DNA from 3 places in the Ureibacillus endophyticus genome. Region 1 is predicted to be linked to each of the others. Evidence: a T-box and tRNA genes for the amino acid it is inferred to sense, from the RefSeq annotation. Region 1 holds a T-box; the other regions hold tRNA genes.

What was found. A T-box is a leader RNA that pairs with one kind of tRNA and senses whether it is charged. The one in region 1 lies ahead of trpS (tryptophan--tRNA ligase), so its partner is inferred to be a tRNA-Trp.
Region 2: it has a tRNA-Trp gene. The T-box ahead of trpS (tryptophan--tRNA ligase) is inferred to sense a tRNA for this amino acid. The anticodon was not compared.
Region 3: it has a tRNA-Trp gene. The T-box ahead of trpS (tryptophan--tRNA ligase) is inferred to sense a tRNA for this amino acid. The anticodon was not compared.

What each region holds. Positions count from the first base shown of each region.
Region 1 covers NZ_JAMYWW010000001.1:755,183-758,362, forward strand. The annotation lists gene fabF (beta-ketoacyl-ACP synthase II) at 1-52, shown strand, start outside; gene trpS (tryptophan--tRNA ligase) at 317-1,306, opposite strand; T-box leader at 1,368-1,585, opposite strand; gene spxA (transcriptional regulator SpxA) at 2,100-2,495, shown strand; gene mecA (adaptor protein MecA) at 2,964-3,180, shown strand, end outside.
Region 2 covers NZ_JAMYWW010000001.1:2,955,070-2,958,249, forward strand. The annotation lists gene NKR20_RS14640 (ISL3 family transposase) at 1-1,139, opposite strand, end outside; tRNA gene NKR20_RS14645 (tRNA-Leu) at 1,321-1,402, opposite strand; tRNA gene NKR20_RS14650 (tRNA-Cys) at 1,452-1,525, opposite strand; tRNA gene NKR20_RS14655 (tRNA-Gly) at 1,536-1,610, opposite strand; tRNA gene NKR20_RS14660 (tRNA-Gln) at 1,615-1,689, opposite strand; tRNA gene NKR20_RS14665 (tRNA-His) at 1,720-1,795, opposite strand; tRNA gene NKR20_RS14670 (tRNA-His) at 1,840-1,915, opposite strand; tRNA gene NKR20_RS14675 (tRNA-Trp) at 1,941-2,014, opposite strand; tRNA gene NKR20_RS14680 (tRNA-Tyr) at 2,023-2,106, opposite strand; tRNA gene NKR20_RS14685 (tRNA-Thr) at 2,113-2,188, opposite strand; tRNA gene NKR20_RS14690 (tRNA-Phe) at 2,212-2,284, opposite strand; tRNA gene NKR20_RS14695 (tRNA-Asp) at 2,291-2,366, opposite strand; tRNA gene NKR20_RS14700 (tRNA-Met) at 2,368-2,444, opposite strand; tRNA gene NKR20_RS14705 (tRNA-Val) at 2,468-2,543, opposite strand; tRNA gene NKR20_RS14710 (tRNA-Glu) at 2,564-2,638, opposite strand; tRNA gene NKR20_RS14715 (tRNA-Ser) at 2,660-2,751, opposite strand; tRNA gene NKR20_RS14720 (tRNA-Asn) at 2,759-2,833, opposite strand; rRNA gene NKR20_RS14725 (23S ribosomal RNA) at 3,011-3,180, opposite strand, start outside.
Region 3 covers NZ_JAMYWW010000001.1:437,014-440,193, reverse strand. The annotation lists tRNA gene NKR20_RS02225 (tRNA-Leu) at 1-11, opposite strand, end outside; tRNA gene NKR20_RS02220 (tRNA-Lys) at 22-96, opposite strand; tRNA gene NKR20_RS02215 (tRNA-Thr) at 104-179, opposite strand; tRNA gene NKR20_RS02210 (tRNA-Val) at 186-261, opposite strand; tRNA gene NKR20_RS02205 (tRNA-Glu) at 278-349, opposite strand; tRNA gene NKR20_RS02200 (tRNA-Asn) at 351-425, opposite strand; tRNA gene NKR20_RS02195 (tRNA-Ile) at 434-510, opposite strand; tRNA gene NKR20_RS02190 (tRNA-Gly) at 515-588, opposite strand; tRNA gene NKR20_RS02185 (tRNA-Asp) at 594-669, opposite strand; tRNA gene NKR20_RS02180 (tRNA-Met) at 673-749, opposite strand; tRNA gene NKR20_RS02175 (tRNA-Ala) at 923-998, opposite strand; tRNA gene NKR20_RS02170 (tRNA-Arg) at 1,012-1,088, opposite strand; tRNA gene NKR20_RS02165 (tRNA-Gln) at 1,093-1,167, opposite strand; tRNA gene NKR20_RS02160 (tRNA-His) at 1,202-1,277, opposite strand; tRNA gene NKR20_RS02155 (tRNA-Trp) at 1,305-1,378, opposite strand; tRNA gene NKR20_RS02150 (tRNA-Tyr) at 1,392-1,475, opposite strand; tRNA gene NKR20_RS02145 (tRNA-Thr) at 1,484-1,556, opposite strand; tRNA gene NKR20_RS02140 (tRNA-Val) at 1,562-1,637, opposite strand; rRNA gene rrf (5S ribosomal RNA) at 1,651-1,766, opposite strand; rRNA gene NKR20_RS02130 (23S ribosomal RNA) at 1,899-3,180, opposite strand, start outside.

The DNA of each region.
Region 1 (3,180 bases):
ACTCGGTTTTGGTGGACATAACGCAAGCTTATTATTAAGAAAAATCGACTAAATAATATGTCGATAATAAAATGCCTTTAGCGAAAAGCTAAAGGCATTTTTGTTTTCACTCTTGAATATTAAATTAGTAAAGGAGTGTTGGACATGTTTCGTTTTATGCTTTTTTTATTTAGTTATGGCATATGTGTAATATCCGTAGGCAATCTACTTTTATATTTAAATTACCGAACATTAGGGTATTCATGGTCAGCAGTATGGGCATTTATAGTTGGGACCCATGAGCTCTATTTAGCAATCGGATCAATCATCGTTTTGTTTATCTTGATTTTCGACCTAATCCCATCGCGTTTTCCATTCTTTTAACTGTTGCTGATGCAATTTCGTTTGCTTTTGCTGCACCTTCATCTAAGATTTTATCCAATTCACTAGAGTCAATTAATTCATTAAATCTTTCTTGGACAGGCGTTAAATGTTCGATTAGACTTGTTGCTACACCTTCTTTAAAGGCACCGTAGCCAAGCCCTTCATACTTTTTAACAAGAGTATCAATAGCGATTCCTGTAACAGCAGATTCAATTGTTAAAAGGTTTGAAACACCTGGTTTATTTTTTTCATCAAAAGCAACAATACCTTCTGAATCTGTTACTGCAGATTTAATTTTCTTTTCAATTTGTTTTGGCGTATCTAGGAAGCGAATTGTTGCTTTCGTATTTGGATCTGATTTACTCATTTTTTTCGTTGGTTCTTGTAATGATTTAATACGTGCACCAGCTTTTGGCAGCTGAATTTCTGGAATCACAAATACCTTACCATATCGTTTATTAAAACGTTCAGCTAAGTCACGTGTTAATTCGATATGTTGTTTTTGGTCGTCTCCAACAGGAACAATATTCGTATTATATAAAAGAATATCTGCAGCCATTAATGGTGGATAAGTTAATAAGCCAGCAGAAACAGACTCTTTCCCATCAGATTTATCTTTAAATTGTGTCATTCGTTCTAATTCACCAATGGAAGCGATACATTGTAACATCCAACCAGCCTGTGCATGGGCAGGAACCTCAGATTGAATAAATAAAATCGCCTTATTTGGGTCAATACCTGTTGCTAAGTATGTAGCAGCTAATGTTCGAATATTAGAACGTAATTCTTTTGGATCTTGAGGCACTGTAATTGCATGTTGGTCTACGATACAATAAATTGCTTTTCCCTCATCTTGTAGCGCTGGAAATTGCATAAAAGCTCCAATGTAATTTCCTAGTGTAACAACTCCAGTTGGTTGAACCCCTGAAAAAATAGTCTTCATTAAAAAATCCTCCTATTATATTCAAAATAAAAAACATCATGCGTCCTTACGAAAAAGTTCGTATAGGGACGAATGATGTTGAATCCGCGGTACCACCCAGCTTGTCTATTATATAGACCACTTAGCCTTCGTAACGTGAAGGAGACGAGCTTTACTACTACATCCGTTCATAAAGCCAACTCGAAAGTCCATTCCATTTGCCCCGTCTTCTGTTTGCACCAACCACAGATTCTCTAAACACGGAAGAACAAATGTACTACTCTTTGTCACTGTTTTTATAATTTTTCGCCAATACATATTTGTTAAATAATATATAAAAAATCTTTATTAATTGCAAATAATATTTCACTGCCTTTGAATGAAAAAGAAAGAGATTGGGTAACATTGTAACGTGATTAAGATAATTGTTATTTAAAAGTAACTTTTACATTTGTAAGCAGCTAAATAGTCATTTGCAAGTGCACTAGGAATTAAGCGTTAAATTTACAGAAATTTGCGATTATTTCTCGATTACTATTATCTAATTGAGAATAAAAAAAGCTATACTTGTATGTTTAAATTTTACAAAAGAAGGGTAAAGTAACCTGTTATATTAAAAGGATATAAATTATATTCCTAAAAGAGAAAAAATGAAAACAAAATCCCTTAACATAGCAAATATTTTATTAAATATGTTGTATTCAAATGCGATAGAATGTTGTATAATTAAGACGTTATTTTAAATTAAATTAATTCTAATCTAATAAAAAGTTGAGAATAGATTATTGACCAAAAGAAGGGAAGTGTCATAATGATCGTAACATTATTTACATCACCAAGTTGCACATCATGTCGAAAAGCTAAAGCTTGGTTAGAAGAACATGAAATTCCTTATAGAGAACGAAATATTTTTTCAGAACCGTTAACAATCGGTGAAATAAAAGAAATTTTACGCATGACAGAAGATGGTACAGATGAGATTATTTCTACACGTTCGAAAATTTTCCAAAAGTTAAATGTAGATGTTGAAAGCTTACCATTGCAACAATTGTACGAATTAATCCAAGAACATCCTGGATTATTACGTCGTCCAATTATTTTAGATGAAAAGCGCCTTCAAGTTGGTTACAATGAAGATGAAATTCGCCGCTTCTTGCCTAGAAAAGTTCGTGCATTCCAATTGTTAGAAGCGCAAAAAATGGTTAACTAAACCCGAATTTGTTTAAAAGCAATCGATAAAATCTATTTTACTTGGGTTTTATCGGTTTTTATTTTTGTTTAAAGTCATTAATTAGCGCTAATCATGATGTGTTTTTTTGAAAAGTTCGGTATGATGAATGACCAGTGAATAATAAAGAAGCAATCCAACATATAATAACTAATCTTAAAAATTTTTCACTTGATTTCAATAGTGTAGTCAACTACAATTTCAATATTCAAATAATTTTGTTTGTCCGATGTTTTTTTCTTTTCATTTTTATTAGGTAATCATACAATAGAGTTATAGAATAAAACATAAGTATATAAATAAAGAATGCTTTTATTCTAAATAATGTTGTTCACCTAAAGTGTTGGCGTAAACACTTTTGAATTGCAAGATTAATTCTTGCCAATCAAAACATACTAAGAACGCTTTCCTTGTTTTTCAACGAATGACTGTGAAGGGAGTTGAAGTCTAATGGACATCGAACGCGTAAATGAAAACACGATAAAACTTTTTATTACTTATCGTGATATTGAAGATCGCGGATATAGCCGTGAAGAAATATGGTATAACAGAGCAAAAGGTGAAGAACTTTTTTGGGATATGATTGGAGAAATCAATACAGAAGATTATTTTGATTTAGATGGTCCAATTTGGATTCATGTAAATGCTTCTGAACATGGACTTGAAG
Region 2 (3,180 bases), 2.2 Mb from region 1:
TTTCGGAATCCATAAGCATTTCGTTTGAGCACTTTTGATTTATTGTTAATTCCTTCTAAAAAGCCATTGGAATATCCAAATACAAAACTGTTTAATATTTCATTCTGCCAGTTTTTTAGTGTTTGTATACTTTTTAAAAAGCTTGGAATGCCTACTTCTTCTACCTTTCGGTAAAATGCTTCTAATCCACTTTTGACCTCCTGTATATTTTCTCTCCTTTTGGATTCTGTAAACCACTGTTTAAATGCTTCTTTTAATTCATAAGCCTGCTTTAACTCTGATGATAAAGCTAGATATCGATTTAAATACCAACGTTCTTCCTCTGATAGATTGTCGGAATTCTTATGTAAAACAAATCGCATTTTCTTCGATTTCTTACGATCATAGGCATGCATTTCTTTTTGAACTTTTCTTCGGACTTCATCTAAAGCCCAATGGATATAACGACAATAATGGAATCGGTCCGCCACAATGATTGGTTTTCCCAATGCTTGTTGAACCGCTGCTTTAAAACTTCCATTCATATCCATGACAACGATTTCCACTTCTTGACCATATTTTTGCAAATAAGTTTTGATCGTTTGAAGTCTGCGATTAGGCAAAACATCGATTGGTTCATGTGTTTCCGCATTCGCTATAATTAATTGATATTTTCCTGCATCCGTATCTCCCTTGTATTCATCAATGGCAATTGCTTTTGGTAATTGAACACCCTTTGGTAATACTGCTTTTGCTTGTTTTTTAAATCTTCTTATGATGGTTGAAATAGATGTACCGAGAATCATTGCCGCATCTTTAAATGTTTTCGATTTCGCGGATTGAATCGTCATCGCTTGATTCGCTTCTCTTGAATAACGTTGATATCGCTCGACAAATGAAGCCTTTTCTGCAAAACGCTTTCCACATTGACAGCGGTAACGACGACATTTATACATCAACTTAGTTAAACGTCCCCAAAAGGAAAGGTGGCCGATTTTTCGCATTCGATAATCATGTATTTTCTTTGTTTTTTCACCACACGCTGGACAAATATGTTCTTTTATAGGCATGGAAATATAGACTAGTACACGATTTTCTTGTTCAACCATTTCTTCAATATTTACACCTTTTAATCCTGGTAGTTCCATGTTAAAATTCATAATGCACAACTCACCTTTTTCTGCTTGTTTCTAGTCAACTCAAGTATAGAAAAATAGGTGATGTTGTGCATTTTGTTTTTCATAAATTGTAGGCAAACCCCAACAATTAATATAGAACCAAAAAGAGTTCTAACTCAGTATTGAGCTAGAACTCTTGTCAGTTTAATGTTTAATTTAAAGATACCGGTGGTCGGGGTCGAACCGACACTCCAGAAGGAACACGATTTTGAGTCGTGCGCGTCTGCCAATTCCGCCACACCGGCAAAGTCAAATAATAAAAAAAACATCGGATAAACCGATTAATAAATAAAATGGAGGCGGCTACCGGATTCGAACCGGTGGTAAGGGTGTTGCAGACCCGTGCCTTACCACTTGGCTAAGCCGCCATTATAATATTGGAGCGGAAGACGGGGTTCGAACCCGCGACCCCCACCTTGGCAAGGTGGTGTTCTACCGCTGAACTACTTCCGCAAAATGGCTGGGGTACCAGGATTCGAACCTGGGCATGACGGAATCAAAATCCGTTGCCTTACCGCTTGGCTATACCCCAAAAATTTGATGAAGTTTTCATTAGTTTTAATGGGGCGACTGATGGGAATCGAACCCACGAATGCCGGAACCACAATCCGGTGCGTTAACCACTTCGCCACAATCGCCATAATTTTATATATTATTTCAACTAATTATTTTTGAGGATATATGGGGCGACTGATGGGAATCGAACCCACGAATGTCGGAACCACAATCCGATGCGTTAACCACTTCGCCACAATCGCCATTACTTTAGTTGAAATTGGTTATTGGCAGGGGCAGTAGGAATCGAACCCACACCAAAGGTTTTGGAGACCTCTATTCTACCGTTGAACTATGCCCCTATTTTAAATGGTGGAGGGGGACGGATTCGAACCGCCGAACCCGAAGGAGCGGATTTACAGTCCGCCGCGTTTAGCCACTTCGCTACCCCTCCATAGTATGGTGCCGGCGATAGGAGTCGAACCCACGACCTACTGATTACAAGTCAGTTGCTCTACCAACTGAGCTACACCGGCATTTAAATAATTTTTAATAAAGATGGGTCGAGACGGAATCGAACCGCCGACACTTTGAGCTTCAGTCAAATGCTCTACCAACTGAGCTATCGACCCATTTTATGGCGGTCCCGACCGGGATCGAACCGGCGATCTCCTGCGTGACAGGCAGGCATGTTAACCGCTACACCACGGGACCTTGGTTGCGGGGACAGGATTTGAACCTGTGACCTTCGGGTTATGAGCCCGACGAGCTACCGAACTGCTCCACCCCGCGATAATACTATTTTGTTTAAAATATGGTGGAGGATGACGGGCTCGAACCGCCGACCCCCTGCTTGTAAGGCAGGTGCTCTCCCAGCTGAGCTAATCCTCCATGCTGGCTATTTTATAAAATGGTGACCCGTACGGGATTCGAACCCGTGTTACCGCCGTGAAAGGGCGGTGTCTTAACCACTTGACCAACGGGCCAGATTATCTGGCTGTCTAAGATGGCGGAGAGTAAGGGATTTGAACCCTTGAGACAGTGTTACCCGCCTACACGATTTCCAATCGTGCTCCTTCGGCCTCTCGGACAACTCTCCAAGAAGATGGCTCCGAAGGTAGGACTCGAACCTACGACCAACCGGTTAACAGCCGGTTGCTCTACCACTGAGCTACTTCGGAATAATTGTATTTTAATTTATAATCTTCTTGCAAACAGCATTTAAACTATTATCGAAAGACAAGTATTATTATATCATAATCCACAAATATATCAAGTACTTTTTATACTTTTTTCGGATTAATTTACTTATTCTCTCAAAACTGGATAAAGACATTGACTAACGACCATTCAAGTTAGTGGTTAAGTCCTCGATCGATTAGTATTCGTCAGCTCCATGTGTCGCCACACTTCCACCTCGAACCTATCTACCTCATCGTCTTTGAGGGATCTTACTTACTTACGTAATGGGAAATCTCATCTTGAGGGGGGCTTCATGCTTAGATGCTTTCAGCACTTATCCCGTCCA
Region 3 (3,180 bases), 320 kb from region 1:
GCCACACCCGCAATATAAAACTGGTGAGCCATGAAGGACTTGAACCTTCGACCCTCTGATTAAAAGTCAGATGCTCTACCACTGAGCTAATGGCTCTAAATAATGGTGCCGGCGATAGGAGTCGAACCCACGACCTACTGATTACAAGTCAGTTGCTCTACCAACTGAGCTACACCGGCATAATATGGTGGAGGATGACGGGCTCGAACCGCCGACCCCCTGCTTGTAAGGCAGGTGCTCTCCCAGCTGAGCTAATCCTCCTGGGAATTAAATTTTATGACCCGTACGGGATTCGAACCCGTGTTACCGCCGTGAAAGGGCGGTGTCTTAACCACTTGACCAACGGGCCATGGCTCCGAAGGTAGGACTCGAACCTACGACCAACCGGTTAACAGCCGGTTGCTCTACCACTGAGCTACTTCGGAATAATACATGGTGGGCCTAAATGGACTTGAACCATCGACCTCACGCTTATCAGGCGTGCGCTCTAACCAGCTGAGCTATAGGCCCCAATTGGAGCGGGTGATGAGAATCGAACTCACGACATCAGCTTGGAAGGCTGAGGTTTTACCATTAAACTACACCCGCAATAATGGCGGTCCCGACCGGGATCGAACCGGCGATCTCCTGCGTGACAGGCAGGCATGTTAACCGCTACACCACGGGACCATTTGGTTGCGGGGACAGGATTTGAACCTGTGACCTTCGGGTTATGAGCCCGACGAGCTACCGAACTGCTCCACCCCGCGGAAATATTATATTCTAAAATTAAAATATTGTATTACGCATATAGTTTTCATTTGAACCGTCACGATTTCGTTTAGTGAATTCAAGATGTTTGCGAAATCGTTACGCTGAAGCATCGCTACGAAGTTGATTCGTTCGTGCTCCACCCCGCGATAATATTATTTAATTTTTTTATTGGTGGAGCCTAGCGGGATCGAACCGCTGACCTCCTGCGTGCAAGGCAGGCGCTCTCCCAGCTGAGCTAAGGCCCCAAAATAATATATTTGGCGCGCCCGGCAGGAGTCGAACCCACAACCTTCTGATCCGTAGTCAGACGCTCTATCCAATTGAGCTACGGGCGCTAAATGGCTGGGGTACTAGGATTCGAACCTAGGCATGACGGAATCAAAATCCGTTGCCTTACCGCTTGGCTATACCCCAATATTTTAAAATTATTTAATTTAATTTAATTTAATGGGGCGACTGATGGGAATCGAACCCACGAATGTCGGAACCACAATCCGATGCGTTAACCACTTCGCCACAATCGCCATCGTGTAATAAGTTCAAACAGATATTGGCAGGGGCAGTAGGAATCGAACCCACACCAAAGGTTTTGGAGACCTCTATTCTACCGTTGAACTATGCCCCTACTTTAAAGTAGATGGTGGAGGGGGACGGATTCGAACCGCCGAACCCGAAGGAGCGGATTTACAGTCCGCCGCGTTTAGCCACTTCGCTACCCCTCCAGAAAGGATGCCGGCGATAGGAGTCGAACCCACGACCTACTGATTACAAGTCAGTTGCTCTACCAACTGAGCTACACCGGCATATATGGTGGAGGATGACGGGCTCGAACCGCCGACCCCCTGCTTGTAAGGCAGGTGCTCTCCCAGCTGAGCTAATCCTCCATTTTTGAAACAAGCGAAGCGACGTCCTACTCTCACAGGGGGAAGCCCCCAACTACCATCGGCGCTAAAGAGCTTAACTTCCGTGTTCGGTATGGGAACGGGTGTGACCTCTTTGCCATCATCACTTCACTTGTCCATGGATGTACTGGCTTCGCCGTTGCAACATGGATGTTGCGCTCTTAGGCGAAGTTCCTATTTCATTTTTGAGAGCTTGTACTCTCAAAACTGGATAAAGACATTGACTAACGACCATTCAAGTTAGTGGTTAAGTCCTCGATCGATTAGTATTCGTCAGCTCCATGTGTCGCCACACTTCCACCTCGAACCTATCTACCTCATCGTCTTTGAGGGATCTTACTTACTTACGTAATGGGAAATCTCATCTTGAGGGGGGCTTCATGCTTAGATGCTTTCAGCACTTATCCCGTCCATACATAGCTACCCAGCGATGCCTTTGGCAAGACAACTGGTACACCAGCGGTATGTCCATCCCGGTCCTCTCGTACTAAGGACAGCTCCTCTCAAATTTCCTACGCCCACGACGGATAGGGACCGAACTGTCTCACGACGTTCTGAACCCAGCTCGCGTACCGCTTTAATGGGCGAACAGCCCAACCCTTGGGACCGACTACAGCCCCAGGATGCGATGAGCCGACATCGAGGTGCCAAACCTCCCCGTCGATGTGGACTCTTGGGGGAGATAAGCCTGTTATCCCCGGGGTAGCTTTTATCCGTTGAGCGATGGCCCTTCCATGCGGAACCACCGGATCACTAAGCCCGTCTTTCGACCCTGCTCGACTTGTAGGTCTCGCAGTCAAGCTCCCTTGTGCCTTTACACTCTACGAATGATTTCCAACCATTCTGAGGGAACCTTTGGGCGCCTCCGTTACCTTTTAGGAGGCGACCGCCCCAGTCAAACTGTCCACCTGACACTGTCTCCTACCCCGATAAGGGGTACGGGTTAGAATTTCAACACAACCAGGGTAGTATCCCACCGACGCCTCCCTCGAAGCTGGCGCTCCGAGTTCTCTGGCTCCTACCTATCCTGTACAAGTTGTGCCAAAATTCAATATCAGGCTACAGTAAAGCTCCACGGGGTCTTTCCGTCCTGTCGCGGGTAACCTGCATCTTCACAGGTACTATAATTTCACCGAGTCTCTCGTTGAGACAGTGCCCAGATCGTTACGCCTTTCGTGCGGGTCGGAACTTACCCGACAAGGAATTTCGCTACCTTAGGACCGTTATAGTTACGGCCGCCGTTTACTGGGGCTTCAATTCAGAGCTTCGCTTACGCTAACCCCTCCTCTTAACCTTCCAGCACCGGGCAGGCGTCAGCCCCTATACGTCACCTTACGGTTTTGCAGAGACCTGTGTTTTTGCTAAACAGTCGCCTGGGCCTATTCACTGCGGCTCTCTTTCGAGAGCACCCCTTCTCCCGAAGTTACGGGGTCATTTTGCCGAGTTCCTTAACGAGAGTTCTCTCGCACACCTTAGGATTCTCTCCTCGACTACCTGTGTCGGTTTGCGGTACGGGCACCTCCCG